4 regions of the Brevibacillus sp. IT-7CA2 genome follow, and region 4 is predicted to be linked to each of the others. Evidence: riboswitches for the same ligand, from Rfam matches in the RefSeq annotation. Region 4 holds a riboswitch; each other region holds the start of a gene.

Region 1 (8,097 bases), on a different contig from region 4:
TCAAATCTGTGGAAGCAGTCGATCCAACCACTATAAAATTCACCTTGACTCGTCCATTGGCTCCATTCCTTGCTAACCTTGCGATGTCTCCTTTCGCGATTGGTTCTCCTGAAGCATTGAAAAAGGATGTTAAGAAATTCAATGAGCACCCAATCGGTACAGGGCCTTTCAAATTCGTAGAGTGGAAGCGCAACGACACGATCACGCTCGAGAAAAACCCTGATTACTGGAACCAAGGATATCCGAAGCTGGATAAATTGGTATTCAAGGTCATTCCGGAAAATACGGCACGTCTGACTGCTTTGGCATCTGGTGAGATCGACTTGATGGATGGTCTGAACACAGATGATATCCCAGCAGTAAAAGACAACAAAGACCTGCAACTATTCCTCCGTCCTACTAATAACATTGGTTACATTGGCTTTAACGTAGAGAAGAAGCCACTCGACAATCCAAAAGTTCGTGAAGCAATTGCCTACGCGATTAACAAACCTGAAATCGTAACGGCCTTCTTCGATGGCGTTGGAGAACCAGCAGTCAACCCAATGCCAAAGACCATGTGGGGACATAACAACGATATTAAAGATCGTGAGTTCAACCTCGATAAAGCAAAACAATTGCTTGCAGAAGCAGGACATCCAAACGGTTTCAAAATCAAGTTCTGGGCAATGCCAGTACCGCGTCCATACATGCCAGAAGGTGTGAAGATTGCTGAGGCAATCCAGCAAGACCTGAAGAAAATCGGGGTTGATGCTGAGATCGTGACGATGGAATGGGCAACGTATTTGGAAAAGACTCGCTTGGGTGAGCAAGAAATGTTCATGCTTGGTTGGACAGGTGACAATGGCGATCCTGACAACTTCCTGGCTGTGTTGCTAGACAAAAACAGCATCGGTAGCAACAACAATACACGCTGGGCAAACGAAGAAGCACATCAATTGATGATGAAAGCACAGTCCACTCCAGACCAAGCAGAGCGTGAAAAATTGTACAAACAAGTACAAGAGATCATCTTCAAAGACGTGCCAATGGTTCCACTTGCACACTCTACACCAGCATTGGCAGGAAAAGCGAATATCGTAGATTACAACCCGCATCCAAAAGGGACTGAAAGTTTGGAAAAGGTAGATTTCAAGTAAGCTGATTCATAGGTAAAAGGGTAAGAGGAGTGCATACCTCTTCTTACCCTTCTTTCATTATTTGGCGATTATTTTATGCAGGAAGGCGAGGAGATGGCATTGCTAGCTTACAGCATTCGAAGAATTTTAATGCTCATTCCTGTCTTAGTGGGCATGTCAATCATCGTTTTTTCCATTATTCGTGCCATCCCTGGTGATCCGGCTTTGACGATTTTGGGAGAAAAGGCAACACCACAAGCGATTGCAGACATACGAGAGGCATTGGGTTTGAATAATCCGTGGTACATACAGTATTTCGATTATATGAAAGATATTTTGAGTGGAAATCTTGGGGAATCGTTGCAAACGAATGCGCCGATCTCAGATGAAATTTTGCCTTATTTGGCGGCGACGACTGAACTTACGATTGTGAGTATGTTGATTGCGGTGTTTATCGGTGTAAATGCAGGGATTCTTTCTGCGTGGAAGCAAAACTCCTGGTTTGACTACTGTGCGATGTTGATCGCCTTGATTGGTGTATCCATGCCAATTTTCTGGCTAGGTTTGATGGAGCAGTGGGTGTTTGCCCAAGAGCTAAAATGGCTGCCATCAGTTGGTCGCGACGATTCGCGTAATCCCGTAGAGGCCATTACGCACTTTTATATACTGGATACGATGATCGCTGGTCAGTGGGATCAGCTATGGGAAGTCATCAAGCATTTGATCCTGCCAGGAATCGCGTTAGGTACGATCCCAATGGCGATCATTGCGCGTATCACTCGTTCGAGCATGTTGGAAGTCATGCGTGCCGACTATGTCAGAACCGCTCGTGCAAAAGGTCTGACACAGTTTTGGGTCGTGTACAAGCATGCGCTGAAAAATGCGATGATCCCTGTCTTGACGGTAATTGGTTTGCAAACCGGGTTGCTGCTAGGTGGAGCCGTTTTGACAGAGACGATCTTCGGATGGCCAGGTGTCGGTCGTTATATTGTGACCGCCATTGGAAACCGTGACTATCCTGTTATCCAATCCGGTATCCTTGTGATCGCGACGATTTTCGTCCTGATCAATCTCTTGGTCGACCTTCTGTACGCCTATATCGATCCACGCATCAAATATCGCTAAGGAGGGACGAAGAGACATGGCACAACCACAATTACAACCACAAGCACAGGTAGTACCTTTAAAAGTGAAGCAAGAAGAAGTAGTCTCTCCTTGGAAGGATGCATGGAGGGCGCTACGAAAAAACAAGCTGGCGCTGGTGGGCTTCGGGATTATTTTGTTTTTCATTGTTGTGGCGGTTTTAGCTCCATGGATTGCTCCGTATCCGTACGACGAAGGCCAGCTCGTAATGAAAAACAAGCCACCTTCCGAAGAGCATTGGTTTGGAACAGATTACAATGGTCGCGATGTGTTTAGTCGCGTTATTTATGGGGCACAAATCTCCTTGTGGGTAGGGACGTTCTCTGTCATTGGCTCCGTTCTCGCAGGGACCTTGCTCGGTCTTTTGGCAGGATACTATGGCAGATGGATCGATACGATCATTTCGCGTCTCTTTGATATTATGCTTGCCTTTCCAAGTATTCTTTTGGCGATTGCCGTTGTTGCCATCTTGGGGCCTTCTTTGCAAAACGCCTTGATTGCGATTGCGATTATTAACATTCCGACATTTGGTCGCTTGGTACGCGCCCGCGTATTGAGCTTGAAGGAAGAAGAATTCGTCATGGCCGCACGGGCAATCGGGATGAAAAATTCCCGGATTATCATGCAGCATATTTTGCCGAACAGCCTTGCACCAATCATTGTGACTGGGACGATGGGGATCGCCACAGCGATTATCGAAGCAGCTGCACTTGGCTTTCTCGGACTGGGAGCACAAGCGCCAGAACCGGAATGGGGAAAAATGCTTGCTGATTCACGTCAGTACATTCAGAAAGCACCATGGACTGTTATTTTTCCAGGGCTCTCTATCATGCTGACAGTTCTCGGCTTTAACTTAATCGGGGACGGCTTGCGCGATGCACTAGACCCGCGGATGAAGAGCTAGTCCAATCGCAAAAAGACAGAAGGGGGTGAAGGTGCCCGGCCTTCTGTCTTTTCTTGTTTTACCCTTCTTCTATGAAGGTGCGGCACAACTGATTGAAAGCAGGAGCAGCTTTCGTGATGACCTGATGCTTCACGTTAGGGATCATCTCGAGTTTTGCTTTTGGCAATTTCATGGTAAGCATCTGCGCATAATGGTGCATCCGTTGATCTTGTTCGCCATAGGCAAGTAAAATCGGAAGCTGGATGTTGCCCAGACGTTCCGTACATCGATAACGATGTCCGGCAGCGTAAAGGTATTTCAGGCTAGTAGGATCTGTTTTGGAGGCGTGCGCCGTCCATTTTTCACGCATTTCTGGGTCATTGACATGTGAGGAAGCAATCGAACGGGCAAGAAGAGGAACTCCGTAAAGCATCGACAACGCCTGCCCCATCCAAAATCGTCCATGTAAATACAGGTCATTCACTTCGGAAAAACCGCTCACGAGTATACCGCCTTGTGCATGATCAGGATAGCGAAGACAGTATTCAAGGGCGATAGAAGCACCTTGGGAGTACCCCAAAATAAAGGGACGTTCAATGCCGAGTGACGGGATCAGCTTATGGAGCTGTTCTGCCAGCTCCCCAATGGAAAAGGGCTTCTCCATCGGTGAACTGTCGCCGTGTCCGGGCAAATCAGGGACAATGAGCTGATATGTATCTGCGAGTGTTTGCTGATAAACAAAATTGAGAGAGCCGATGCATGGCGCATGGATACACAATAACGGCTTGCCTTTTCCCGATATGTGAAAAGCAAACTGCTTGCCATCCTGATGAACGAGTATTTGTTCCATTTTCGTTTTCACCCCACCCTTAGGTTGTCCGATACGAAGTAGATTTTTCAATTGAAGTCTTCTTTTTTTGATGGGGAAGTGGTATTCTCGCAATAGAATAATTGGTGAAAGCAGGGTGAAGAAGTTGTTTCAAGAGCGCATTTCGAAGCTCCACACGTTTTTGACAGAGCAAGAGCTGAACGCGGTGTTGATTACCTCTCCCAAGCACGTCTACTATTTGACCGGATTTTTTACAGACCCGCATGAACGTTTTATGGGTCTCGTTATTCCTGCTGAGGGAAAACCTTCTTTAATTGTACCTGCTCTTGATCGTGAGGCAGCGGCAGAGGCTTCGTTCGTTCAAGATATCCATACACATACGGATATCCAAAACCCGTATGAAATCCTCAAGCAAGTATTGCCAGCGAACTTGACGAAGCTCGGTATTGAGAAAAGTCATATGACTGTCGAGCGCTATGAAGCACTTGGACAAGTTGTTCTGGCGTCGAGCTATGTGGACGTGGAAGAGCCACTGCGTGAAATGCGTTTGATCAAATCCGCGGATGAAGTGGATCGTCTGAAGCATGCTGTTCAGTTGGTCGAGGATTCCTTGCGGGAGACCCTGAAAAAAGTCAAGACAGGCATAACCGAGACGGAAATCGTCGCTGAGCTGGAATTCCAGATGAAGCGCTTGGGTGCGGAAGGTCCATCCTTTACATCCATGGTATTGGCAGGGGAGAAGTCAGCACTGCCACACGGGAAACCAGGAACGCGCCAGGTTCAAGAAGGCGACTTGCTTTTGTTTGATATCGGGGTAGCAGCGAACGGATATGTATCCGATATTACCCGTACCTTTGCTGTAGGCGAGATCAGTGCCCAGCTACAAGAAATTTACGAGACGGTATTGGCTGCCAACGAAGCGGCAATTGCTGAGATTCGTCCGGGTGTGACCTTTGCGCATTTGGATAAAACCGCTCGCGATGTCATCACTGCAAAAGGCTACGGAGAATACTTCATGCACCGTCTGGGGCATGGACTTGGGATGGATGTACATGAATATCCGTCTGTTCACAGTCAGAACCAAGAAGTGCTTCGTCCAGGGATGGTCTTTACGATCGAGCCAGGCATCTATCTGCCAGGTGTAGGCGGAGTGCGGATTGAAGACGATGTATTGGTTACGGAAACGGGCGTTGAAATTCTCACGCAGTTCCCGAAAAAACTGACTTCTATCAACTAATGAATAAATCATAAAAATTGAATACGTATCGAATGGTGCTGGATGGCATATGCCGTCAGCTTAAAAGGGAAGTCCGGTGAGAAACCGGCGCGGTCCCGCCACTGTAACGAGGAGCGCCTAGCGTATAGCCACTGTTTTTTGCGAGACGAAAAATGGGAAGGTAGCTGGGTGTGTTGATCCGTAAGCCAGGAGACCTGCCATGCGATCATTTACAATCGACCCACGAGGATGGGGCAGATGTGGAAGCAGTCTATGAAAGGGCACTTTGTGCCTGCTTATAGCTACATCTACGTTTGTCATGCACCTCCCGATTGAAATGGGGGTGCTTTTTTTGTGGAGGATTTCGTTCAACCCATCATATACATACAGAAAAGGGGATTTCAGGTGTTTAAGGCAAACAAATCACATACAGTAATGAAAGGACTAGCTTTCGGTATCATGACAGCTGCCATGCTTTTGGTTTCGGCATGCGGCTCCACTACGACAACACAAGCTCCAGCCAAAACAGAACAAACAGCTGCTCCAGCAGCAGAAGGCAAGCCAGTAACACTAACCAATAATGGTATCGAAATGACTTATCCAACAGCACCTGAGCGTGCCGTGACATTGAACCAGCACGTCACCGAAATCATGCTGACATTGGGCCTTGCTGATAAAATGGTCGGAACCGCTTACCTAGACGATGAAATCCTTCCAGAGTTAAAAGCAGATTACGACAAGATTCCGGTACTGTCTGATAAGTATCCAACCAAAGAAGTGTTGATGGCAGCGAACCCAGACTTCGTGTACGCCGGATGGAAAAGTGGATTCGGAGAAAAAGGTGTAGGATCGATGCAGGATTTGGAAAAGCTCGGCATCAAATCTTACCTGCAAGCGTCATCTAGCATGCCTGGCCCGACAATCGACGATGTGTTTGCAGACATTACGAATATTGGACGCATTTTCCGTGTGGAAGACAAAGCCAATGATTTGATCAATAAAATGAAGAGTGAAATGGACCAAACGCTTAGTAAAATTGGCAAGGTGGACGAGCCACTTAACGTGTTCGTGTACGACAACGGGGAAGATAAACCATTCACAGCAGCTAACAACTACATGACGTCCTTAATCAAGACTGCTGGCGGTAAGAACATTTTTGATGACATTCAAAAGGGTTGGGCAGAGGTTAGTTGGGAACAAGTAGTGAGTCGCAATCCAGACGTGATTATTATCGTAGACTACGGTGATAGAACCGTTGAGCAAAAACGTAATTTCCTTTTGTCCAAAAAAGAACTGGCGGATATCCCGGCGATTAAAAATCAACGACTAATGGTATTGCCATTGTCTGCGGCTTCTGAAGGCGTTCGAGCACCGATTGCGCTGAAAATTTTGGCGGAAGGACTCTACCCGGATAAATTCAAATAGAGTACGCCCCTTTTAAGGGAGGGAATAGCACTGCAACAGATCAAGTTACCTTATATCATCATTACTCTACTGGTCGGACTCTTCCTCTCCATTACGTTCGCAGTTACCTTGGGATCAGTGGAGATTAAGCCGACAACGGTATGGAAAATCGCCTTATCAAAAATTCCGATGTTGACCCAGTGGATTGAGGCGGATTGGTCCAAAGGGGAGCAAACGATTATTTGGGATATTCGCTTTCCGCGTGTACTTTTGGGGGCGATCGTCGGCGCAGGTCTGTCTGTCGTGGGAGTAGCGATCCAGTCGTTGGTTCGCAACTCCCTGGCTGACCCGTATGTGTTAGGAGTATCTTCAGGTGCTTCGGTTGGAGCTACCTCGGTGATTATATTCGGAGCATTCAGCATGTATGGGCAGTATGCGCTATCTTTTGGCGCTTTTACAGGCTCCCTTGTGTCAATCATTCTTATTTTTACGCTATCCCGTATTGGAGGACAAAACTCGACGGTACGCCTGCTTATGGCTGGAATTGCGATATCTGCGATCTTGTCGGCCATTACCAGTCTCCTTGTTTTTTCAGCGCCGAATGAGCATGGAATTGGGACGGTCCTGTTTTGGTTAAGTGGTAGTTTGGCAGGCGGGAAATGGGAGTACCTGACGATCCCTACATTGATTGTCGTCATCTGTCTCATCATTTTAATGGCCCAATACCGCTCGCTCAATGCGATGCTGATGGGCGAGGAGTCAGCTGGGACATTGGGGGTTAATACGGTACAATTCCGCAAGCTTCTCCTCGTGATCACCGCACTTCTCACGGGGGTGATCGTGTCCATCGCGGGATCAATCGGTTTTGTTGGATTAATGATGCCCCACATCGTCCGTGTGATGGTCGGATCAGATCACAGACGTGTTCTTCCTGTCAGCGCTTTATTTGGCGCGATATTTCTCATCTGGGTTGATGTAGTCGCCAGGCTCGCATTTGCACCGGAAGAGCTGCCGATTGGTATTTTGACAGCGCTGTGTGGAGGTCCATTCTTTATCTGGTTGATGTTGCGGAGTTCTTATTCCTTTGGAGGTAGCGGACGATGAATTTGTTGGTTGAGAATATATCGGTCGAGCTGGAAAAAAAGGGAATCCTTCGAAACGTCAGTCTAGAGGTACGCTCCGGAGAGTTTGTGGGGCTGATCGGGCCGAATGGCAGCGGGAAGTCCACGTTGCTAAAAAGCATTTATCGTGTATTGAAGCCACGTTCGGGATGGATCTCGCTTAATGGCGATGACGTGTATAAGTTAACCTCGCGTCAAAACGCTCAGCGAATGGCGGCAGTACGGCAGGAGACCTCTGTTGAATTCGATTTTTCGGTAACCGAAATCGTGAATATGGGACGTGCCCCGCATAAGCGACTATTTCAGTCCGATAACGCAGAAGACGTTCAAATTTGTGAAGAAGCACTACAGCGGGTAGGGATGCATACATACGCTGATCGCAG
Region 2 (8,097 bases), on a different contig from region 4:
CTCAAAAACGACAAAGTTCTTTCCGATGGAAATTACTACAGCACAATTATTATGGGAAGATTCAAAATGACAGGAGAGTAGCTTATCGGGAGAGGTATCCCGGGTACGTAAAATGCGATTACGGATGTAAAAGGAGTGCGGGTCGGCCAGAAAAAAAGAACCGTACATGCATTGCCACTGGATCGTTTCGTAGAAATCATGTCTCGTTAAATGAAAAAACTCCGCTAGTGATAGCAGAGTTTTGTTGTCTGATCATCTGTTAAACAGTTGTTTAACTGCTGAAGAAGCTACGGCTGGAGCGCTTTCTTTTATAATGAGAGCTGCCGTAATGGGAATGTCCGTACCGGTTGCTAGAGCTGTATTTTCTACGATGCTTGTAATCGCTGCTGCTGTATTTCCGGTGTTTGTGCGAAGATGAGTGATTACCGAGTAAATTTTTCAAAAGCTTCTTGAGCATATCAATCACTCCTAATTAGGTTGGAAGTCTATTCCGTATAAGTATATACGAATATGTTGGGGAATCGTTTCATTATTTTTCTACGTTTTCGTGAAAGGCAGGACCGATCAGATCAATCCGGTTCGTCCATATTCCTCCTGTAAAGCTTGCTGGCACTCTTTTTAAATCAGTCGGAACATCAAAGCCTTGCGACACATCTCCACTCCCTGCGACTAGGATCACGCGGGTGTCTTTTGCTTCCATTCTTGCCATGAAACGATTCGGCCAACCCCAGAGCCATGGGGCAATCTGATCGGGGATATGTAGCTGAGACTGTGAACAGGCATCGGGCACATATCCGGACCACCCTACTGCCATGTACGGAATGAGACAGCTTTTTAGTGATGCTTTGGACATGACACGCAGCTCTGGCATTTGCTGTTTCAATGTCTCGATCGGCTTGTCACCGCCATAAACAGAGAGCTGTGCCAGTCGTTCGGCAGGCAATGCTGCCAATACATCCGCTAACGCTTTCCCTTCGAGTGGGTCATTGCTTTTGATATGGATAAGCAGCGAGCGATCAGGGAATGTTTGTAGCACATCATCGAGAGAGGGCATCATGCCAGTCCCTTTTCCACGGAAGGGGAAGGTTTTCCCTTCGTCCGCTGTATAATGGTAGCCAATGTCGAGCTGTTGTAATTCGGCCAAGGTATAATCTCTCGTGACTCCGGTACCATTTGTCCGACAGTCGAGTGTCCAGTCATGAAACACGGCAAATCGATTGTCTTTCGTCCATTGTACATCGAGCTCGACAACGTCCGCGCCTGCATCAAAAGCCGCCTGCATGGACGGAATCGTATTTTCTAGGTACGGATGCTCCGGTGGATAAATCCGCTCCGCCGTACACGTTTCATTGGTGATGTTCTCCATATGAAAGGTTTGTGCCATCCCGCGATGAGCAAGCAAAAAAGGCTCGCCTTCTGGCTCTTTTGCAAGATAAGAGCTGTTACACAGGAACAGGAAAGCGATGAAAAGAAGGGGAATCCAGATACGTTTTCGCTGGAACCATTTCTTTCGTGGTTGATCTCGTTGTTTTGACATGATGGGATACCGCCCCTTCCTTCAAATACTCTGTTCATTGTAGCAAAACGCAAGAGAGGAAGGTACATCCTTTGGGAGTAGGGCTTGGGGCTTGGCATCATTCGAAAAGACTGGCACAATAGACGGAAGATAAGATGTATCCCATGAAGAGCAAGGGGAGGTTCCATGAAAATAGCTTTACACCAAATCGCTTATCAGATCGGTATGCACCCAACGGAGATGGCGAAGCTTGTCTACGAGGGTGAAATAACGGGAGAGGTACCTGAACACAATCCGCAAGCGAAGGATGCCTGGGTGGATTTGCACTCTCTGCGTAACTTCATTCAATGGCGATACGATCAGGGGCGAGTGGACCAGATGTTCTATGATAAAGCTATGCGTCACCTGAACAAAGCAATGCCAAAAAAATAATCGAATTCGGAGGAGAAATATGCGAGACTCTATCATTTACTGCATGGTACCAAAAACATACTGGGAAAAGTGGATGGACAAGGATCACTACTTACCGCGCGATTACGAGCAGGAAGGCTTCATTCACGCAACAAAAGGGGACGAACTGCTTGAAAAGGTAGCAAACCGCGTCTACGCACAGTTTGATGAGGAGTTGTATGTACTCGTTGTCGATGAAGCAAAAACGACTTCGGAAGTCAAATACGAGGCTGCGAAGGATGGATTGCTGTATCCGCACATCTATGGACCGTTGAATCAAGATGCGATTGTAGATAGGAAGCAAATGAATCGGATAGACGGCCAGTGGCGTCTGGGAACGTCCATCCGCTAATCTCTACCAGTTAAACCATTTGAGTAGCGCAAGCACTTCTTGACGCTTGGCCTCAGGTAGCTTGTCGAGTCTGCGCAAGAGAAGATCGATTCGCATGCGCTGTTCCACTTCGGATTCAGGTGCCTTTTGCCCCTTCACCCATTGTCGTTTCAGGCGGACGGGATCTATATCAGATATGATCCGAAGCAGCTTTCTTTCCAACAAATCTAAGGAAGCCATAGTTGAAACCCTCTTTATTATTTAATCCGTTTCTTCTATTATAACACGGGTACATAAAGAAACCATGATTGGCGCACAATGGTAAAGGTGTTGAATATAACCCTTTGTAGGAGGCGTATCGATTATGGCGAAGCCGGATGACCGTTCTGACAACGCAGAAAAGCTTCAACAGATGATTTCCAATACGGAAGAGAACATTCGTGAGTCCGAAGATTACCTGACGGCTCATGCTGGGGAGATTTCTGCTGAGGAAAAAGCAACCCTCGAAGCAAAAAATCAGCGTCGTGAAGAAAGCATCGAGGGATATCGCGCGGAAATCAAGGATGAATCTTCGCAGGCTTAACCTTGCTACCAAACGTCTGGCGCCAACTACGCGTCAGGCGTTTTTTCATTCTATCAGGCAAAAGTGCAACAAAACATGATTTGTTTTGCGAAACATGGTAATCTGTAAGGGTACAAATTGAAAAAGAGGAGAAAGACTTATGAAGCGACCAGAAGATACACGCGTCGTTGTCGGCATGTCCGGCGGAGTCGACTCCTCCGTGACGGCTTACCTGCTTAAGCAACAGGGATATGACGTCATCGGCATCTTCATGAAAAACTGGGATGATACCGATGAATTCGGCCACTGCACGGCGGAAGAAGACTTCCAGGATGTCCGGCGCGTCTGTGAACAGATCGGCATTCCATATTACACGGTAAACTTTGAAAGAGAATACATGGACAAGGTATTCCAGTATTTTTTGGATGAATATAAACGGGGACGTACACCGAATCCGGATGTCATGTGCAACCGTGAAATCAAGTTCGGTGAGCTTCTCGCCAAGGTCATGGATCTAGGGGCAGATTATATTGCAACTGGCCATTACGCGCAGGTCAAATACATCGACGGCGAGTACAAGCTGATTCGTGGTGCTGACAACAACAAGGACCAGACTTACTTCTTGAATGTATTGGGCCAAGAACAGCTATCCAAAACGATGTTCCCGATTGGTCATCTCCCGAAACCTCAAGTAAGGGAGATCGCAGAGAAAGCAGGGCTCTATACAGCGAAAAAGAAGGACAGTACAGGGATCTGCTTTATTGGGGAGCGTAACTTCCGCGACTTCCTGCAAAACTATTTGCCTGCCAGACCAGGAAATATCGAGACCGTAGATGGAGCGGTCATCGGTACGCACGACGGACTGATGTACTATACATTGGGTCAACGACAAGGCTTAGGAATAGGCGGAGGTCATGGCACGAGCGGACAGCCTTGGTTTGTTGTAGACAAAGATCTGGAGCGGAATGTCCTGATCGTTGGTGAAGGCTCTGATCATATCCGTCTGTACTCGAAGAGCCTCTTGGCGACCAACGTGAGCTGGGTGAGTGATAAGACTCCTTCTGAAACGTTTACTTGTACAGCGAAATTCCGTTATCGCCAGCCAGATCAGGGAGTAACCGTTCACCTGCTGGAGGATGGTACCGTAGAAGTTGTATTTGATCAGCCGCAAAAAGCAGTGACACCCGGTCAGGCTGTCGTCTTCTACGATGGGGAAGTATGCTTGGGTGGCGGTACGATTGACAAGGTACGCTTAGTCGATAAAGAGAACTAAGATAGACGGGGGAAGCACTCGGTGGATGCTACGAAAAAATCAAAAGTGATTATCGTTTCGTTTTTGGCGGGAGCGGTTCTCTTGGCGATCATCTCTTATTTCGGGATGGCCTCCTTGGGTAAAGAGCATATGGCGACGATCCAAAACGTCATCAAGGAGAACGGTGGGGTTGTTACCGCAGGTGGAGTGACAGCGGTTCCGCTGGAGGAAAGTCCTTTTACTAACAGCGGAAAAGGCAATACCATCTACCGAATCTACTATACGAAAGAGGGGCAAACGTTGACGGCTTGGTATCGTGCTGATAACGAATCCTCCATCAAGAAAGAGCCGGAAGCATGGATTCTGCCGTAAAAACAAGGATAAACCTGACTGGGAGAGTGAAGGCATCACATGACCCAACATGCTGGACTGCGTGAGCTGGCTGAACTGATTCGAAGACTCGAGCCAGAATTAGCGGGTGCACAATTAAGTATTCTTGCTCATGAAAATAAAGAGGGAATCGCAACGCTGTTAGTGGAAGGACTCGGGACGAAGGTTGCTGTCCAAAACAGCTCCGGCGAATATGCGAATCATTTGGCGGTTTTGCGTGTAGGAGCGAACAAGTACACCTTCGCGCAAGATTGGAGAGAAGTGTACATCAGTGAAATCAATTACTGCGCGTGTCGCATACCTCCGGGGGCACATGGATTGTTGGTTCGCCATATCGATTATCCAGGCGTGATTTATGATGTCTCACGAAAACTGGCCGAACATCAAATCAATGTTTCCAAATTGAATGTATCGCGCGAGCAAAAAGGGAAGAATGCCCTGCTTATCTCTGTGACCGATGAAGAGATTACACCGACGATTGTATCTGCCATCGAAGAGCTACCCCAAATCACCAAAGTGATATCTCTACAGTAAGCGAGTCATGATAAACAAAAACTGCCCGTTTTTAGCGGGCAGTTTTTTTCGTAGCGAATTTGAGTCCTTGGTTAATTAAGACTGGCAAGACGGACGAATGATTTTCGTCAGCAAATTCTTTAAAGGAAGCCTTGATCTGACCTTTGCCTATGGAGGACAATCGTTCGATCATCGCCAGAGATTTTTCTTTGACCAAGAATCGCCCATCGTTTTCCAACTCTCCGATGGTGAGAAGAGCATGGACGTCGAGCTCATCTGTCAGCAGGCCCGGCAATTGACTCTCCTTCGCAAGCAGTACGCTCTCATTCCAGTGGATCGAGGGACTGCCAGCGATATAACGCTGAAAAGCGTGTGGTCTCGACAAAAGTACATGCAAGACAAACAAGCCACCTAACGAATGCCCAAAAATCGCTTGCTGCGTCCGATCGATGGGGAAGTCGTTTTCGATGCTAGGCTTGAGCTCCTCCTCCAAAAAGGTGAGGAACTGCTCCGCTCCCCCCATCTGAGGCCAGTCAGCTCCTTTTGGGTTGCCAGGAAGCTCCGAGACAGGAACTTCATACGTGTAATCAAAGAAACGGGCAGGATGGTACGGACCGTCCGTTGGATACCCAATCCCGACGACGATAGCAGGATACACGCCAGTTCGTTCAGGACTGCGTGATTGTATTCGTATCGCTTCGGTCATGGTTGCAAAAACAGAGTTGCCATCTAGCAAATATATGACGGGAAAGCCTGATTCCGGAGGGGGATCGGCAGGTATACTTACGAAAATGTGATAGTCCCGCTCTTGATAAGTCATGATTTTACTGTAAGATCGAGGAATGACGACAGGTTGATAGTCGGTGCTTTTCATGAGGGCTACTCTCCAATCTCTCCAAGGCTAACCAACACACAAAATCTATTATATGAACGAGAACCAGAGATTGGCAATAGCCGAAAAAGGAGAATAGTTAGTTTTCGAAAAGAGCGCATACTGAGCTTGACTCCTACGATATATTGAGGTAAAGTAAGTTTTACCAACTACATATTGATGCGGTGAGGTGTTTACCAGCCAGATTTGGTAGACTTAATAGGGAAGTCGGTGAGAATCCGACGCGGTCCCGCCACTGTAATGAGAGAGTTCCATTTGCGAAAGAATGCCACTGATCATGAACGATCGGGAAGGTGAAAATGGAGCGATGATCCAAAAGCCAGGAGACCTGCCTAACCGCTTGCACTGTTTAACCTACGGGAGATAGGGAAGTGTTCGAGCGCGCAATTCGCATTGGCGAATTGCTAGATGGAAGTCATCACGCGCATTCGGCATGTAAACGTCGGATGCGCTTTTACTTTGGCTAAATATCATACATACAGAGTAAAAATAGCAGGATAGGATGAGGGACATGCTAATCGCTTATGATTCAAAAACAGGAAACGTCCGAAGATTCGTCAACAAAATTAATTTGCCACATGTGGAAATTAATCAAGATATGGTGCTGGACGAGCCGTTCATTTTGATAACATACACGACGGGCTTCGGACAAGTGCCGGAGAAGGTGGAGACGTTCCTGAAGCGAAATCATGTCAATCTGCGCGGAGTATCCGCCAGCGGCAACCGCAACTGGGGAACCAGCTTTGCCAAAAGCGCGGATACGATCGCGGGCCAATATGGCGTTCCGGTGATATCTAAATTTGAACTGTCCGGTACCGGCCGTGACGTGGAACAATTTACGAGTGGGGTGGCAGCAATTGCGGCATATTGAATTGAACAACGAACTGATGCAGCGTGGCAACGACGGATTTTATCAACTGGAAAAGGATCGGGAAGCGGTTGCGGTCTTCATGGAAGAAGTGCAGTCCAATACGATGACTTTTGGCAGTGTCAAAGAACGCATGGACTATTTGATCGAGAATGACTTCTATGAAAACGTCTATGAAACATACACTGTTGAGCAGGTCGATGAAGTTTACCGTTTGGCCTATGACGCTGATTTTCAATTTGCTTCGTACATGGCTATCTCCAAATTTTATAAAGATTACGCCTTGAAAACGAACGATAAATCGATGTACTTAGAGCAGTATCCAGACCGGGTGGCCGTTGTGGCACTGTCCCTTGGACAAGGTGACTTTGAGCTCGCCAAGCGTTTAACAGTATCCATGATGGATCAACGCTTGCAACCAGCGACACCAACCTTCCTGAACGCAGGCAAAAGCCGCCGTGGAGAAATGGTCTCCTGCTTCTTGCTTGAAATGGATGATTCACTGAACTCCATCAACTTTATTTTGGGAACATGTATGCAGCTATCTAAAATTGGCGGCGGTGTGGCCGTGAACTTGTCCAAGCTCCGTGGACGAGGAGAGCCGATCAAAGGCGTCGAGGGCGCAGCAAAAGGTGTCATGCCAGTTCTCAAGCTGTTGGAAGATGCGTTTTCCTACGCGGATCAAATGGGGCAACGCAAAGGCTCAGGTGCAGCGTACTACAACATCTTCGGCTGGGATATCAACGAGTTTCTCGATTGCAAAAAGATTAATGCGGATGAAAAAGCACGCATCAAAACGTTGTCCATCGGCCTGATCGTACCAAACGTGTTCTACAAGCTGGCTGAAGAAAACAAGCCATTGACTGTGTTTGCTCCGTACTCCGTGTACAAAGAATATGGCGTGCATCTGGATGATATGGACCTCGATGACATGTACGAGGAGCTCTTGGCAAACGATCGCATCAAGAAAAAGACCGTCATGAGCGCACGCGAGATGTTGACCAAAATCGCGATGATTCAAATGGAATCGGGCTATCCGTACATCATGAACAAAACGAATGCGAACAACAACCATGCACTGAAAGATCTTGGTTCAGTGAAAATGTCCAACCTGTGCACGGAAATCTTCCAGCTGCAGGAGACTTCGACGATTAGTAATTACGGAGAGATGGATATCATCCGTCGCGATATTAGCTGCAATCTGGCATCGCTCAATATCGTCAACGTGATGGAGCGCAAAATGATCCGTGAATCCGTCCACGAAGGAATCGAAGCCATTACAGCCGTGAGTGACATGACGCGTGTAGAAAACGCTCCAGGCGT
Region 3 (8,097 bases), on a different contig from region 4:
TACCCATTCTGCCTCCTCCTTTCCTTAGACACAGTACTGTATGCGTATCGCGGATATTTTGCCTGTACCATGACCTACTAAGCAAAAAGGACGCAAGCATTTGCCTGCGCCCTTTTTCATGCTATTGCAGTCCGATTTGCGATTTTACTTGCAGAATCCCGCCTCGGAAAGAAAAATTCGCATTTGCTCCAATCGTCCCTTCTCCCTCGTACATGTAGACGATCGTGTGTCCTTCCTCTCCTGCTTTCCCAACCTCAGCAAGCAGTTCGCCTTCCCCGCCCACTATTTTTTTTACTTCCTCAAAGCTCATCCCATTTTCAATCTGTTCAAATTCACTCTTCGTGATCGTTGCTTTCTCTGTCGCCGTAGGAGCAGTCGCTTCTGATGCAGGCGTTTCTGGGGTAGCTGGTGTTGCTGGCGCGGTTGCCTCAGATGCTGGAGCCGTAACAGTTGGCGTTGCTGGCGAATCCGTTGATTGCCCGGAGCTACATCCAGCCAACATGATGGCGAAAGCCACTATGGAAAAAGCCATTTTTTTCAAGGAAATACCCCCTTATTGAAATGAATCTCCCCTACCATAATCCAAAATATGACTGTCAACAAGAATAACAACCTGACAATTCTCGACAAAGACGAATGGTACACCTAAGACTTCTCGGGCATAAGAATGCAAAAAGAGCCTAGTTCAAGGCTCCCTTTGCGTTGCAATTACTCTTTTACATAAAGCTGATACATCTCGGTTTCTTCATCAGTTGCTTTTGCGATTCGAAAAGCTTCTTCCACGCTTTTCTTGTTTTGAATTACCTCGTAGAAAAAGCGCAGTGCGAACATCAGCGCAGAATTTCCGTCCGGATAATCCTCTGGCCCGATATACGTCTGGCAACCACTGTCCAGAAAGGCCTTCGCTAATTCGGGATCACCAAGCGAGCATCCGTTACCTAACACGATTTTTCCATCCAGCTTGGCAAAACGCCTTACCTCGTCAGGACCAAAACCACCCTTTGGTTCTCCTTCCTCGTAAACGTCCTCGCCCAGCTCTGGCATGATGAGGCTTCCCTCATCGCCATGGAAATTCAGAATAATCATGTCGGTATTTGGGTATAGGTCGCTGCCATTCAATACATCGATCAAATCGCTTGGTCGACCAATCCAGTACGTAAAGACTCGGGCTCCAAAATACTCAAGTGTATTTCGGATTGCTTGGCTATCCAGGTCCGTATCCGGACCGACTACTAAGGCAACATTCATTTCAGGTTTACTCATCGTGATATTCCTCCATTTTGTTGTAAGTAGTTTTTATTTGTGGGTAGACAAAACCATTTACATGGAGGGGGTCGGGCCAACTGGTGAATGGCAAGACGTTACTTTTTGATCATCAAGTAGGAAAACTCCTCTTCAATTGGAATATTTTATAAATTTTCAGTAGTATATCATCCAAAACTTGGCATGTAAAGTTGTTCTGATATCCAAAATATCTATTCTTCCCCGATTGTGTGTACGAATGACCGTGATCTCGTTTTGCAGCAATTACGCAAATCCTTTTTTGATTTTGGACTTCATATCACGATACAGCTCTCCGTATGTAATCGCATGCTCGATATGCGAATAGGAAAGTACGGAATCGCCATCCTTGCTCTCGCAGCACGCAAAGAACAAGCTTTCCATCAGATTGTGATTTTCGATGGAATTGGTAATATGGACGCAATCCTCAATCGAATCATGAGCGTCATGCTTGTAAAAAAGAAACGTCCCTTCCTTGAACGCCCCTTTTTTGTTGGCGTCTTTCCAAATGAGCATGCCCAAGGTAATAAAGTACCCTTCCTGGAAACGGATGACACCTGTAATAACAGAATTAATCGTGGTCGGAATGATCGCAATCGAGTCATTGAGCTGATTGACGTATTCATACAACACTTTATTGGATTCTCGAAGATCAGCGATTGGTACATGAAGAAGCTGCTTGTCTCTTAATTTTTCTACGAGTTGCTGAACACATAGCGTCTTATTCAAAGTTGAAATCACAACCTCATCACTTCTCCCATTGTAAGTAAGTGCCTTCTTTACGTTATTCGTGATGAATGGACATATCCCTACAAAATTCGCACAAATCTTCTTACCCGCGGTCAAGATTTGCTCTACCGTAAATATTACTTAGACCATTCCATGCAAAAAAGCCCTTCATGCCTTATGTGGCGAAAAGGGCTTTTTGGCGCAAATTTACGCCTTTCCTTTTAAATAATCATCTTTTATCTTCTTTTCCTGCTCGACGGTAGTCATCTCTTTCTCCAATACTTGATACATCAGTTCATCCTTTACATGACGAGAGATTCCTTTTTCCTGATGATTCGGGACCGATGTGCTAGTGACAGAGTCTTGTTCCATACTGTGTACCTCCATGGCTTTTTGGGGTTAGCTTACCCGAAAGCGCCCACTCCATTCACCAAACCCGCTGAACACTGAGCATTTTTCGCAGCTCGTCGACCGAACGTGGAATATTACCGCCAAGTTCCCGCTTCCACTGTTCAGGCAGGGCCTCCCACACATCAACGAGCAACGGCATACCCAGATGAAGACTCTCCAGCATAGTTCTATTTTCCAATGCCTCCTGCGGATCTCCCGCGAACACAAGCCTGCCTTCATCCATGATGCAAATCCATTCTGCCCATTCAAAGGCAATATCCATATCATGTGTCGCCATCAAAACAGTCGTTCCTTGCCGGTGAATGGCATCGAGCTCCCGCAACAAATTTTTTGTCTGATAGCGATCCAGATACGCAGTAGGCTCGTCCAACAGCAAAAGCTCAGGCTCCATGACCATGACCCCCGCGAGTGCCAGACGCCGTTTTTGTCCCAGGCTCAAATGATGAATCGGAGCTTCTGCCAGTTCTCTCAATCCGAATGCATCCAGCACCTTTTCTACCTTTGCCCGGATTACGTCCTCAGGCAGCTTCTGATTGCATAAACCGTAGGATATATCTTCCGCGACCGTGCTTGCGATCAGCTGATGCTCGGGATCTTGAAAGACCAAGCCTACCTTTTGTGTCATCTCTTGCAGTGCGGCTCGTTTGTAGACCAGCGGTTTCCCCTTCCACAGCACCTGTCCCTGCTGTGGCTCGATGATCCCGTTTCCATGCAAGAACAAGGTCGACTTCCCACAGCCATTTCGTCCCAAAAGGACACATTTTTTCCCCTCTGGAATCCATAAGGACAGCCCTGACAGGACGGGGCCCCGCCCTCCCGGATACGTGTACTGCAAATCGATGAACTCCAACAACCGTGATGTCATAACCACCAACCTCCTGTCCACCACTCAAGCAGTACCAGCAGCATACAGCCTGCTATTGATTCCCACTCATAGCGGCGCGAGCGAGCATGTGTATGAAACGAGAGCACCTGCATGCTCTCCCCGAAGCCTCTAGCCGCCATTCCTTTGTGCAAAGCTTCGTATTTGCGCATTGCTCTGACAAACAATTGCGCAACGAGAACCCCTGTATCCCGAAGTGTCGCGCGGAAGCCGCGATGACCTCCGCGAGAACGTTGGGCAATCCATAGCTGATGAGAAATCGTTACCAACACAAAAATAAACCGATACATGATCATTAATAAGTCAGTCACAAGGACAGGCATACGAAGCCGGCGAAGCACCTGCAAGATTTCAGCAAACGGCACGGTAAACAAAATGAAGGCAAAGCAAGATAAGCTCGCCATGGTACGCCAAAATAAAACCCAAACTTTACTAAATGATGACGTAGGCACATAGAGCACATACGAACCCAACTCCCATGCTGCCGCGACCTGGACGTGTACTTCTCCTGCTCTCGCCCCTTCTACCAATAGGGCAGGGAGCCCCGCCACGAAAAACGAGAGCGACACGATCATAAAGACACCATAGATACGGACAGGAATCCGGGCATACACCACTACCCATACCGTCATCCAAACAACGACGGCCATCTGCATCCATACATGTCCCACCAAGACGAGTAGTAACAATGCACTCGCCAGCAATAGCTTATGAGCTGGCGGCAGACGTTTCAGCCTGTTTTGATAAGAGAGAGAATCTAGTTGCAGCCCGTTCATTTTTTCCGTTTATCCAAACGACCTTTGTACAAGCCTACAGCGTAGCCAACCACTCCCGCTCCCAACGCCGCCTGTACCGCAAACAATAGACTCTCCGTCTCTCCCCCTGGTGGTTCTATCAGCGGTTGAAACCACGGCTCGTAATTCGGAGCAATTTCCTTGATCGCTTCCTCTGCCACGCCGTCTGCGCCGCCAAATTCCGAATCCTGCACCAGCAACAGCGGGACAATCGCGAGTACGATTACCCCCGAGAGTAAAAGCCAGTTCCATCCTTTTTTCACAGCGATTCCTCCCGTTTGAGCAAACGAAGCTGTGTAAGCTCTTTTGCGTTGTAAGATAACAACCAGTTCCAAACAAGGACGGTCAACAGACCTTCACTGATTGCGAGCGGTACTTGCGTGAATGCAAAAATTCCTGCAAATTTGGCAAACGAGGCCAACACTCCACCAGATTCAGCTGGAAATGCGAGTGCCAGTTGAATCGAAGTCACCACATAGGTAGCGAGGTCAGCCAAAGCAGCCGCCGCAAAAACAGCCAGACGTTGGCTTCCGTTGACCTTCATGATCATCCGATAGATTCCGAATGCCACTAGTGGTCCTACTACAGCCATGGATACAGCATTTGCCCCTAGTGTAGTCAAACCTCCATGTGCCAAAAGCAAGGCTTGAAACAAGAGCACCATGCTCCCTAACACAGACATCGCAAAAGGCCCAAACATAATGGCGCCAAGCCCCGTTCCAGTCGGGTGAGAGCTGCTGCCTGTAACCGAAGGGATTTTCAATGCAGATAAAACAAACGCAAACGCTCCAGCAACGCCAATAAGGAGCTTCATTTCGGGATGTTCTTTGACAATCTTGTTAATCGAGCGAATCCCAAGAATAAAAAATGGCAAGAAGACAGCCCACCAAAATAAGGCCCAGGATAATGGCAAATACCCTTCCATGATGTGCATCGCATGTCCTGTCTCTGGTTCATTGAGCAAAAAATACAGGACAAAGCCAGCGATCATCAGACAAGTTGATACGAGACGAGATCGATTCATGTTCATTCCTCCTTCACTGACTTTCGTTCTTTGCCTACAAACAAAAAAATCCCATCCATCAATGGACGAGATGTGCACACAAAACAACAGACTGACTATACAGCCTCATTGCCTCGTATTCACCGCTCCTTTCCGCGAAGGTTCTGTGGGTGTGGCTACTAGGTAGGTCTCCTGGCTTCCAGATCCATGCGCTCTTTGTCCTTCCCCATACAAAAATGAGTGGTTTCCTTCTCAAAGAGAGCTCCCTGGTTACAGTGGCGGGACCGCTCGGGACTTTCACCCGATTCCCTGTTACCCTTTATGCGTCACATAAAGGCACCTAACGCCGACAATATGAAATTGACAGACAATTCATGTTTGTCCACATCATTATACCGGATCACTACATAAATCGGAAGAATATAAGCAAAAACGCATAAGTCGATGACCCACTACAAACGGAGCCATCGACCTATGCGTACTTGTTCTATCTATTCTTTTGCGTCTACGCCAATTACTTCACTAATATGTTTAAAACCATCGCGCTGCATGAGCTTGAGCAGCTTTTTGTTAATTTGTTTGGCGATACCTGGGCCCTGATAAATCATCCCCGTATACACCTGAACGAGACTGGCTCCTGCTCGGATTTTCGCGTAGGCGTCTTCGCCGTTATAAATGCCTCCGACACCGATGATTGGTACCTTGTCTCCTACTTCTTGATAAATCTCCTTCACCCAAGCAGTGGAACGCTCCGTAAGAGGTCTTCCGCTCAAGCCACCAGCTTCCTCGGCAAATCGATGTCCGGAAACCGCCTCGCGTGACAGTGTCGTATTGGTAGCGATAATTCCGGAAATGCCTTCTTCAACAGCAGCGTGAACAACATCGCGCATGTGCTCATCCGACATGTCTGGTGCTACTTTCAGCAATATCGGTTTTTTCTTGATGGAACGCGCTTCCATTTCGGTCGCCTTTTCCCTTACTGCACGCACCAAATGACGCAAGCTCTCTGTTTCCTGCAAGTCACGCAGATTCGGGGTATTCGGAGAGCTGATGTTAATGACGAAATAGTGACCGTATGCATAGAGCATGTCCATACATTTGTTATAGTCGATGGCCGCCTCTTCATTCGGCGTTACTTTGTTTTTCCCAATGTTAATCCCAATCGGAACATCTGAGTATGCGTAACCGACCAAATGCTGGGAAGCCAAATACGCACCGTGATTGTTGAAGCCCATCCGGTTAATGACAGCTTGATGTTCCGGCAATCGGAACAAACGCGGCTTCGGATTGCCTGGCTGCCCCTGCGGCGTCAACGTCCCGATTTCCACAAACCCAAAACCAAGAGCACCCAACGCATGATAGACTTCTGCATTTTTATCAAAACCGGCTGCAAGCCCGACTGGATTCGGAAACGTCATTCCCCACAGCTTATTCTCCAACCGCTGGTCTTTTACCTGATAGATCATCTTCAGGATGCTTTTGCCTGGAGCAGAATCCTCCACCAGCCTTAAGGCACCAATTGTCTTTTCATGAATCTCTTCCGCATCTTGCTGGAACAGATAATTTCTTATGAGCTGATACATCGGCTGCACTCCTTACTCTGTTTCTACCTTTTTACCTCATAGTAGAATACCATACTTTTTCGGACGGATGTAACCTTTATACCTGATACATATTTCCAAGCAAGCAGGCAAATCCTAACAGCACCACCACGCACAGGGGGATAAGTCTTTCATGAAAGTGGACGGAAAAATCGGGATTGGTCAAGCCATTATGGTGATGATGCTGACGATCGGCATTACGAACCACGTAACCGTCATCCCCCTCTTATTGAGTAAAGCCGGAAGAGATGCTTGGTTGAGCGTGTTGCTTGCTGGTATCCCCTTTTCCTTCTGGGCGTATCTGCTGTTTGTGATTAATCGAAGTTTGGATCAACAGTCTTTGTATGAATGGATTTCACAACGGTCAGGAAAAATCGTCAGCAATCTCTTGCTCGTTCCAATCATGATTTGCCTGTATCTAATGGCGCTAACGAATCTGATCGATACGCAAACTTGGACAACCGTAAACTACTTGCCTCGAACACCCGAGTGGGTGACCGCTTTAGCCTTGATAGGGCTATGTGTACTCGCTTCTATTGGAGGTATGACCTCCGTTGGAATCACAGCAGGCGTCTTGCTCCCCATAGTCGTGTTGCTCGGATTTTTCGTTGCTTTTGGCAATATTCCCAAAAAGGATTATAGTCTTTTGCTCCCGCTTTTCCAGAACGGTTTTCGTCCGCTGCTACATGGGATGCTTTACGTTGGCGGCGGTTTCACCGAGCTGTTTCTGCTCCTGTTGCTCCAGCATCACGTACGAAAGCCGTTTCGACTCGTACACTTTTTTGTCATGCTCGGTATCACGCTGCTGTTGACACTCAGCCCACTGACAGGGGCAATTGCAGAATTTGGACCTGTGGAGTCCTCTCGTCAACGTTTTCCTGCATTTGAACAATGGCGGCTACTCACGATCGGAAAGGACATCGAGAACATGGAGTTTTTCTCGATTTTTCAGTGGCTTTCTGGTGCTTTTATTCGAATAACGCTTTGCCTGATTCTTTTAGGAGATTTGATCACGATACGAACCCGAAAGCAACGCAAATTCATGATGCTGTTTTTCGGCGGAAGCATGATCGCCTTCACCAGCCTCCCTTACAGCGACATGCAATTCGTAGCCTTCTTATCGCGTGTATACTACCCACTTTACTTCGTCATCATGGTTGTTGTCTCACTCGCGCTCATCCTGATATCCCTGCGCAAACCATCCAGACAGGAGGGGGCCCCTTATGACCCTTGAAGAGGAACTGCGGGAAAAACTCGCGCATTGTGCGGACGTCGTTTTTTTGCGCACGGTCACATCCGAGGACCAGCCTGTATTGATGCTTTATTGCGAAGGACTTGCAGACGTTCGTCAACTACAAGATACGGCATTGCCGCAATTGGAGCGATTCCTGGCTA
Region 4 (8,097 bases):
ATAAGGAATGCTGTCTTTTTTCTCGCCGTCGCAGAAATCACACGCTTTTACCTGCAAAACGTCTCCGATCGGGCTGAGAATCAATCCAAGCTCTCGCAAGCGGCTAGTGATGCTCTCAGGGTTGGCAGTCGGTATGCGCAAAATCATTTGGTGGTGTGGGGTGTATTCGATCTCGCCTTTTTCGCCGGCCACTTCGGCAATCGTCATCATTTGCAGCGGCGTGATTTTTTTATTGGCGACCCCCGGACTTACCGCGCATTCGAAAATCATCTCTGGCGTAAAGGAAGATACCGGACGATGGACCTGCCCGGAAGCGGGCTTGGTTTCAATGCCTTTCGCCGCATTGATAGCAGTCAACGCCTCCATGGCCCATGTGAAAGGAGCTTTTGGTGCCTCTGCCTCTGTTACAGGTGGCGCTTCCAGTACTGCCGTGCTCGTTGCTGCACGATTTGCTGGTTCTGTAGCAGTTACTCTGTCCTCGGTAACGGCGATTGGTCTTTCTTCCTTCGGTGTTGCTGGTGCTACCGGAGCTGAAGCTAGGCTGCTCTCCTCGGAGGCCTCGAGCGACCAAGGCTCATTTTCTACACGCAGACGCTGATGTAGCTTCAGTGGCTGCTCATCGGCAGACAGTGTGTATTTGCGCTGGTAGCCGCGCGGCGTAATCATTTTGCCGTCGTATACAAATGTCGATGTATTTCCGATAATCACCGTGGTCAACATACCGATATCATGCTCTAGCATTTGTGCCAGGGTCGTCACGACAACCGTTTCGCGTTCGCGATAAGCACTTTTCACGATACCGACTGGCGTATCTGGTGAGCGGTACTGCAAAAGAATGCGTTGGGCTTCGACAATCTGGCGGGTACGTCGTCCGCTGCGCGGATTGTACAACGCAATAACAAAGTCAGCCATCCCTGCTGCGTCAATCCGTTTGGCAATCAGTTCCCACGGCGTCAAGTGATCGCTCAGACTGATCGTGCATGCGTCGTGCATGATAGGCGCACCGAGGATTGCCCCACAGGAATTGATCGCCGAGATGCCTGGTACAATTTCGATTGGTACGCCAGTTGCTTCTGTCCAGCCTTTTTCCACCAACACCTCGTATACGAGACCTGCCATCCCGTAAACTCCTGAGTCTCCACTGGAAATGACCGCTACCTTTTTGCCTTCCTCTTCCGCCTGACGCACGGCTTCCCGTGCACGCGTCACTTCTTCTGTCATCCCTGTGCTGACGATTTGCTGATTCGTCAAAAGTCCGCGGATTAAATCTACATAGGTGGAATAGCCGATAATGACATCGGACTCCTGCAGAGCTTCCCGCGCCCTCTTGGTGATATGCTCAAAACTTCCTGGACCAAATCCGATCACAAACAACTTGCCGCTCATAAGGCCCCTCCCCTTTTCGCTTCCTGTTTATAATAAAATCGATATCATCACGCTAACGAGCAGACTTAAGAGCGAAACGAGATACATCAAACGAATCGTCGTGACAATATCACTTGCCTGCAATGGTCGCTTCGCATCTCCCATTTTTGCTCGATTCGATGCCACACCTTGGTAATAATTCAGTCCCCCGAGCTGCACGCCTAATGCGCCAGCGACTCCGGCTTCCGGCAAACCGCTGTTTGGACTCGGATGCAAATGCGCATCTCTTCTGATCATTGCCCAGCACTGCTTCCCATCCAATCGCTGCAGCCAGCTTGCGGCAACGAGCAACAAAGCTGTCAAACGGGCGGGTATGTAGTTCAGTACATCGTCAAAGCGGGCAGATGCCCAGCCGAGATTCATATACTGCTCGTTTTTATAGCCAACCATGGAGTCGAGGGTGTTGGCGGCACGGTACGCCATTGCCAACGGCGCTCCCCCAATCGCTGCGTAAATCAGCGGGGAGACGATCGCATCGACGATGTTTTCCGCCACGGTTTCCACTGCTCCCCGACATACTTCCGGTTCATCTAGCCGCTCTGTATCGCGTCCGACTACCATGGACAAGGAGCGTCTCGCCGCTTCCATATCCCCAGCCACGAGATGACGGGCAATCTCCATCCCGGCATCGGCCAAGCCTTTTGTTGCAATCGTCGTGGAAATCAACCAGGCACCCAAGATCCAGGCAAGCACTGGATGGATGAACGTCGCTCCCCACAGGAGCAGCCAAACAACAGCGTAGCTGCCGCCAACGATCACGAGCGGGAACAGGACTCCTGCTAGCCTCAAATGCGACTCCTTTTTGACGAGAAAACGTATGACCCGTTCCAATCGTGTAATCCACCAGCCCATGATGATCACTGGATGTGGCAGGCTCCTGGGGTCTCCTACCACCCGATCAATCAAGTAGGCCGCGCATAATATCCATACTTCTGTCATGTTGTCCCTCTCTTACTCTTCAGGGGTTGTCGCATCCAACTCTGCCCTTGCGCATCCAAGCATTCCGCTACCAGAGCCTCCCCATGCTTAACGCCATCGACCTGCCAATATCGGTCAGGATTGTTTTCGAGCCACGCGGCCTGGAACCAGCGAATCACGCCGCCATGTGTGACGATGACGACTGGATCGGATGCCTCCTCCTTGTCCGCTCTCTCCAACAAGGACCGTAGCCAACGATCCACGCGCATCCCCAGCTCTTCCAAGCTCTCCCCTTGTGGAGGTCGATTTCGAAAAGGATCGTCGTACCACCTCGTAGCTCGCACAGAGTCCGACACCATCAGCTCGTCGTAGGTCATCAGCTCCCACTCACCAAAAGACAGCTCTCTCAATGCTGGCTCCGGAATTACCGTTAGCCCCAAAGCAGCTGCGAGTGGTTCGGCAGTCTGCATGCATCTGAGCAGGTCGCTCGAGTAAATCGCAGCAGGTCCCCCAATGAGCACTGGTAATTCCTTGGCCAACTCACTCGCGTGCAGATAACCGCGTTCATTCAAAGGAATATCGCTATGCCCCAAATATCGATGCTCACGATTGCTGTCTGTCTCCCCGTGGCGTATCCAAACTAGCTTCATAACCACCAGCTCCCGACTAACACCAGCAGAACGACCGCTTCACTGCTTTCGATAACAGCCCCGTAGCAGTCTCCATTTAAACCGCCTAGCTTTTTTGCAACCGAGCGTGAAAACAGTAGAGCGAACAATAGCGACAGGAAAGTGGCTGTGATGACCTGCAAGCCCCCAAGATACCAACCTGCGGCAAACACGATGATGTAGCTCACGATGATAGAGGAAACGGAAAGCCCAGCACTGATGCCTTTTCCAATCCCTTTGTCTGCCGAAAGATAGGGCCAGAGCTTGATCGACAAAAGCACATGTGTCCTCGCTGCCACTGGTGCTACGATCAAAAAGCTGCCCCATCCCGGATGTGCTAGCTCTACGACTGCACCCGCCTTGATCAGCAACAGCATAATCGCAGCAAGAACGCCCATCGCACCTACGCGGCTGTCCTTCATAATCGCCAGTATTTGCTCTCTCGGTCTGCTGCTGCCAAGACCGTCCGCGAGGTCCATCCACCCATCCATATGAAGACCACCAGTCACGTAGACCCATGCGACCAACGTCAAAATAGCCGCGATCCAAGGACTAAACAACAGCAGGCCTGCCTGATGTACACCCCATAGCAGTAAACCGATGATCAAACCAACTGCGGGATACCAGTTGACGCTTTTTCTCCACGCATCCTCTGAAGGACGAAGCCACGGAACCGGAATACGCGTAAAAAACGAGATCGCGTGTAAAAATGCATTCATCCTTTGATCCTCCACGGTATCCCTGACAAAACCGCGTAGACGGCGTCCGCTTGTCGCGCACTTCTCTGATTGACATCGCCCAGCACATCCGCGAACCATCTGCCCAAACGACTCAAGGCTACACCGCCCAATCCGACCTCGCTTGTAACAGCAATGACTCTTTGCGGGGAATTCTGAACGAGGAACAGCCATGCCTCTGCCTCCTGCAACAGGGCTTGCGTGTGTGAAGGACTTCTCCATTCCGACTCATCCACGCTCATCAACCGATTACTCACCCAGGTGGACAGACAATCGATCAACACCACATCATACTGCTCACTAAATGCTTGGTAATCGGTTAAGCGCTCTCCTACCTCCACACAGCCCCATTCCAACGGACGACGTGCCTGATGCAGCTCGATTCTCTGCTTCATTTCATCATCCCAGGCCTTGCCTGTCGCCACGTACAGGACTCGACTGCTCAACGTCATCGCAAGCTCTTCCGCGTAGCGGCTTTTTCCTGAACGGACACCGCCTGTTACCAGCACCAAGCTCATCGCTGTTCACTTCCTTCCGCATGGACCTCGCGAAGCGCTGCCAGAAGTCGTTCATTTTCCTCTCGTCCACGCACTGCGATTCTCACATCATGTGCCGTCAAACCGGGATACATCGCACAGTTGCGGATCAGAACGCCTTTTTTGCCGAGCCGTGCCTGCAATTGTTCAGCTGGCAATCCTTCTGGCGATCGCAGCAACAAAAAGTTTGCCTCCCCCGGCCATACCTGCCAGCCCAACTCACTACGGATGCAATCAGTCAAATACGCACGTTCTGCTTTTATGAGCCTGCGCGTCTGTTCCTCGTATGCCTGCTCCTGCAAGCACAGTTCTCCAGCTAAAAGGGCTAGTGCATTCACGCTCCAGCTCACTTGCTTCTGGCGCATCTTCGCAATGACATCTGGATGCGCAATCGCATAACCCAGGCGCAATCCCGGGATCGCGTACATTTTCGTCATCGAACGCATCAAAATCACACGGGGAAAGCGCTCCAGTTGCGTTGCCAATGTATACTGCCGCTCTTCCTCCACAAAATCGAGAAAAGCCTCATCCACGATGAGCCACGTATTGGTCTCTTTCGTCCATTCCGCCATTTGACGCAGCTCATCCGGTTGATACAGGATTCCGGTCGGATTGTTTGGCGACCCGACAAATACGAGATCAGACTGCGTAAAAAGAGTGTGCAGCTCTACAGGATCGGGCTTGTACCCGTTCGCCTCCTTCCCGAAGCAGCCAATGACATGGGCACCATACTGCTCGGAAAGTTGCGCGTATTCCGAAAAGCAAGGATATACCACACCAACCGTTTGCGGCGAAAGACCGAGAATGGCCAATGCCATTGCCTCTGCTGCACCATTGGCAGGCAGCAACCATTCCTCCGGCACTTGCAGCCGTTTTGCCAGTGCATGACGAAACACACGATGTCCAGGGTCTGGGTAATGCGCTACAGCAGCTAACGAAGCCAGCAGCATCTCACGAACGCTTGCTGGCATCCCCAGCGGATTAATATTGGCACTGTAATCCAGAAACTGCCCTGGCTCTCGACCAAAACGCTGCGCTGCGCTCAGCAAGTCTCCACCATGACCGTACGTTTCTATTACACCTGCGCTTGTCAAAACTCTACCCCCAGCACAGCTGGAATCCCTTCATCGTAGTAATGCTTGATTGGCTTCATCTCTGTCACCAAATCTGCGATGTCCAAAATCTCCTGCTTTGCTGCCCGTCCCGTAATCACGAGGTGGATATGATTTGGCCTGTTTTGAATCGCTTCCAAGACATCGGACAATGGCAACACATCGTCAATCGGGAAGCGGTCAATCGCCAATGCATTATTCAGCTCATCCAGAATGACGACATCGTACGCTCCGGAAGAGAGCTTTTCGCTCGCAAACGCCCAAGCTTCTTTCAATGCCTGACGATGCTCCTCCGGTGTCTTCGTCCATGTGAAGCCAACGCCCTTTTGCACAATTTCAATGCCCAATTTATCGAAAACAATCTTTTCTCCGTAAGTACGCTCCGGCGACTTGATGAATTGAACCATCAGCACCTTTTTTCCGCGCCCTGTCGCCCGCACAGCCAATCCGACTGCTGCCGTCGTTTTTCCTTTGCCGTCTCCTGTGTAAACGAGGGTCAAGCCCCTCTTCTTATCGTTTTTCTCCATCGTGACCACCTCAAAAAGTGACGTATTTAACTCCGCTGTTTCCTCCAAATACTTTCCGAAGCCAACAAAAAAAGCGCTCTGTTTCCCCCAGTACGTAAGGAAAAACAAAGCGCGGATAGCTGAAAGCAACAATCCTCACCTCTTCCTTTGACCCGAAGGAAATCAGTGTAAACATAAAAACAGGCAGGTCTCCTGGCTCGAGGATCATCGCTCTTCTTCTCCTTCCCGCTCCCGGATGGGCAGTGGATGGCATGGTGCCTTGAAGAACAGCTACTCTCTTACAGTGGCGGGACCGCGTTGGCTTTTCACCAAACTTCCCTTTTAACCTTGCTCCTGCGAATCGGTTTCGCAAAAACAAGGACCTGTTTCTCTTCCATATGTAAATGTCATTCGTTTCGTTGACAAGCACTTGCTTTAATAATAGCAAAAGCTACCGAGGATTCAAGCAAAAGCTGCCGATTCGTCGCAGGTGTCAATTGGCAGAAAATTCGAGATAATTATCATTTACTTACTTGACGTTTTTCGTTACCCTATTGGCAAAACAATCGAAAGTGGTGTGCAGTCATGCTATTTCCTCCGATTCCAAAAATACCAGACATGGTCCTCCCCAGCCCACTGCCGATCAATGAATGTGGCGAACCGATGATCCCACTCTCTTCCCTTTGTGAACAAATCACAGTCTATCCAGCCTACTACCACGAGGGCTATGCCGGAACACAGCCAGAAGCCTTTTTGCGAGAAGGGGCAGCACGCAAGCTCGCCACAGCAGTCGCGCAACTGCCTGTTGGCTACAAGCTCGTCGTGTTGGACGGCTGGCGCTCGTTCGAGGTACAGGCATCCTTGTATGAACGTTTCCGTGAAGCCTTGCTTTCACAAGGCTGGCAGGAAGGACCCGCGCTCACCGATGAATTGAGCAAATTCGTCGCTTATCCAACAACAGACCTCTCCAAGCCGTCCCCTCACCTATCCGGTGGCGCAGTCGATCTGACTATCGCAGGACCTGATGGCTGGTTGGAGATGGGGACAGCCTTCGATGATTTCAGTGTAAGGGCTGCAACTCGCCATTATGAAGAACTCGTACAGCCTACACAAAAAGACATCGAGATTCGAGACAATCGCCGACTGCTCTATCATTTGATGACCGCCGCCGGATTCGTCAACTATCCGAAAGAATGGTGGCATTTCGAGTATGGGACGCGCACCTGGGGACAAAAAACGCAGCAGGAGCCGATCTATGGCGGGGTTTTGTCGATGTAAGAAATAACGTCCATGAAAAAGACCGTCAGTGCATTCTGCCTGACGGTCTTGCTTATTCCTTTATGAAACAATCACTGCATAAAATCTGCCATGATGATCTCCGTATCAAACGGCGTAATTCCTTCCTCTAAGGAAAATACCGTATCTGCCTCCTCAGCTTGATCAGTCAGCGTCCCTCTCGCCTGTGCATGAAGCATGAACAACTCATGCAGGGTAGGCTTCACCAACGAGGTGATCGCTCTTCCCATCAGCTCCACCCCTCCGGCATTGGACTCCACATTGTTGGCAAACCGCGGATCGGAATTCAAGGCGATATCCGTCCAAATCACTTTTCTTTCCACGAGATCCAGAATGACCGGGATACAAATCCGCGTGTTTGCGGCGAGGTCAATCTTGTCCTGTACCGTCTGCGGCTCGAAAATTTCCCCTGTCTGTGGCGCCGAACGAATCATCCAGCCAGCGAAGCATTCAGGCAAATCGCAATATGGCTGACTCGTAAACGAATACAGGTTCATGACGACATATCGACCGCCATAGCGGATGACAGAATCCATGTCGATGTCGATGAATTCGCACGCGCCTTTGGGAGCCTCCACAATATCCCCGCTATGGCACGCTTGATACTTGTCGGAACGCAGATTGGTATAGGAAATATGCTCCATGTATTTCCAGTCTTCATTATAGAGCACGGCAGACAAATCGATATCGACTCTGCCTGTAGGGACATCGTTAACGATCCCTTCCCTCCACCACAGGAAAAAGCGAATCGTTCCTCCATCCGGGATCGATAGCCGGGAGCCACGTGCAATCGTGCGTAGTGCTTTGCTGGCGGATCGCATCGAAAACGGAACGAGATGCTCCTGCAGCCGCGGGTCGATATAGACGTTACCCAGCGACGGCAATTGGCCAAAACGGTT

The links. Region 4 has a riboswitch for cobalamin ahead of cobO (cob(I)yrinic acid a,c-diamide adenosyltransferase). Riboswitches for the same ligand answer to the same signal wherever they lie in the genome.
Region 1: linked by a shared signal. The riboswitch ahead of ACM6JA_RS04150 (ABC transporter substrate-binding protein) and the one ahead of cobO (cob(I)yrinic acid a,c-diamide adenosyltransferase) in region 4 are both predicted to bind cobalamin.
Region 2: linked by a shared signal. The riboswitch ahead of nrdI (class Ib ribonucleoside-diphosphate reductase assembly flavoprotein NrdI) and the one ahead of cobO (cob(I)yrinic acid a,c-diamide adenosyltransferase) in region 4 are both predicted to bind cobalamin.
Region 3: linked by a shared signal. The riboswitch ahead of ACM6JA_RS21630 (energy-coupling factor ABC transporter permease) and the one ahead of cobO (cob(I)yrinic acid a,c-diamide adenosyltransferase) in region 4 are both predicted to bind cobalamin.

What each region holds. Positions count from the first base shown of each region.
Region 1 covers NZ_CATKQT010000006.1:75,822-83,918, reverse strand. The annotation lists gene ACM6JA_RS04175 (ABC transporter substrate-binding protein) at 1-1,139, shown strand, start outside; gene ACM6JA_RS04170 (ABC transporter permease) at 1,233-2,243, shown strand; gene ACM6JA_RS04165 (ABC transporter permease) at 2,260-3,165, shown strand; gene ACM6JA_RS04160 (alpha/beta fold hydrolase) at 3,224-3,994, opposite strand; gene ACM6JA_RS04155 (M24 family metallopeptidase) at 4,119-5,210, shown strand; cobalamin riboswitch at 5,227-5,427, shown strand; gene ACM6JA_RS04150 (ABC transporter substrate-binding protein) at 5,625-6,614, shown strand; gene ACM6JA_RS04145 (FecCD family ABC transporter permease) at 6,684-7,697, shown strand; gene ACM6JA_RS04140 (heme ABC transporter ATP-binding protein) at 7,694-8,097, shown strand, end outside.
Region 2 covers NZ_CATKQT010000011.1:18,440-26,536, reverse strand. The annotation lists gene ACM6JA_RS06650 (GNAT family N-acetyltransferase) at 1-81, shown strand, start outside; gene ACM6JA_RS06645 (hypothetical protein) at 272-457, opposite strand; gene ACM6JA_RS06640 (glycerophosphodiester phosphodiesterase family protein) at 530-1,537, opposite strand; gene ACM6JA_RS06635 (hypothetical protein) at 1,703-1,948, shown strand; gene ACM6JA_RS06630 (DUF952 domain-containing protein) at 1,968-2,318, shown strand; gene ACM6JA_RS06625 (hypothetical protein) at 2,322-2,537, opposite strand; gene tlp (small acid-soluble spore protein Tlp) at 2,662-2,880, shown strand; gene mnmA (tRNA 2-thiouridine(34) synthase MnmA) at 3,020-4,132, shown strand; gene ACM6JA_RS06610 (hypothetical protein) at 4,154-4,483, shown strand; gene ACM6JA_RS06605 (ACT domain-containing protein) at 4,523-5,035, shown strand; gene ACM6JA_RS06600 (alpha/beta hydrolase) at 5,067-5,888, opposite strand; cobalamin riboswitch at 6,057-6,257, shown strand; gene nrdI (class Ib ribonucleoside-diphosphate reductase assembly flavoprotein NrdI) at 6,418-6,777, shown strand; gene nrdE (class 1b ribonucleoside-diphosphate reductase subunit alpha) at 6,764-8,097, shown strand, end outside.
Region 3 covers NZ_CATKQT010000044.1:412,837-420,933, reverse strand. The annotation lists gene ACM6JA_RS21670 (YjcZ family sporulation protein) at 1-7, opposite strand, end outside; gene ACM6JA_RS21665 (hypothetical protein) at 122-532, opposite strand; gene ACM6JA_RS21660 (delta-aminolevulinic acid dehydratase) at 709-1,263, opposite strand; gene ACM6JA_RS21655 (hypothetical protein) at 1,528-2,022, opposite strand; gene ACM6JA_RS21650 (hypothetical protein) at 2,218-2,382, opposite strand; gene ACM6JA_RS21645 (energy-coupling factor ABC transporter ATP-binding protein) at 2,438-3,286, opposite strand; gene cbiQ (cobalt ECF transporter T component CbiQ) at 3,283-4,080, opposite strand; gene ACM6JA_RS21635 (energy-coupling factor ABC transporter substrate-binding protein) at 4,077-4,361, opposite strand; gene ACM6JA_RS21630 (energy-coupling factor ABC transporter permease) at 4,358-5,122, opposite strand; cobalamin riboswitch at 5,266-5,460, opposite strand; gene ACM6JA_RS21625 (quinone-dependent dihydroorotate dehydrogenase) at 5,593-6,684, opposite strand; gene ACM6JA_RS21620 (GerAB/ArcD/ProY family transporter) at 6,836-7,936, shown strand; gene ACM6JA_RS21615 (spore germination protein) at 7,926-8,097, shown strand, end outside.
Region 4 covers NZ_CATKQT010000033.1:203,336-211,432, reverse strand. The annotation lists gene cobJ (precorrin-3B C(17)-methyltransferase) at 1-1,386, opposite strand, end outside; gene cbiB (adenosylcobinamide-phosphate synthase CbiB) at 1,414-2,364, opposite strand; gene ACM6JA_RS17650 (histidine phosphatase family protein) at 2,361-2,993, opposite strand; gene cobS (adenosylcobinamide-GDP ribazoletransferase) at 2,990-3,730, opposite strand; gene cobU (bifunctional adenosylcobinamide kinase/adenosylcobinamide-phosphate guanylyltransferase) at 3,727-4,266, opposite strand; gene cobD (threonine-phosphate decarboxylase CobD) at 4,263-5,378, opposite strand; gene cobO (cob(I)yrinic acid a,c-diamide adenosyltransferase) at 5,375-5,923, opposite strand; gene ACM6JA_RS17625 (hypothetical protein) at 5,934-6,131, opposite strand; cobalamin riboswitch at 6,088-6,304, opposite strand; gene ACM6JA_RS17620 (M15 family metallopeptidase) at 6,488-7,180, shown strand; gene ACM6JA_RS17615 (TerD family protein) at 7,252-8,097, opposite strand, start outside.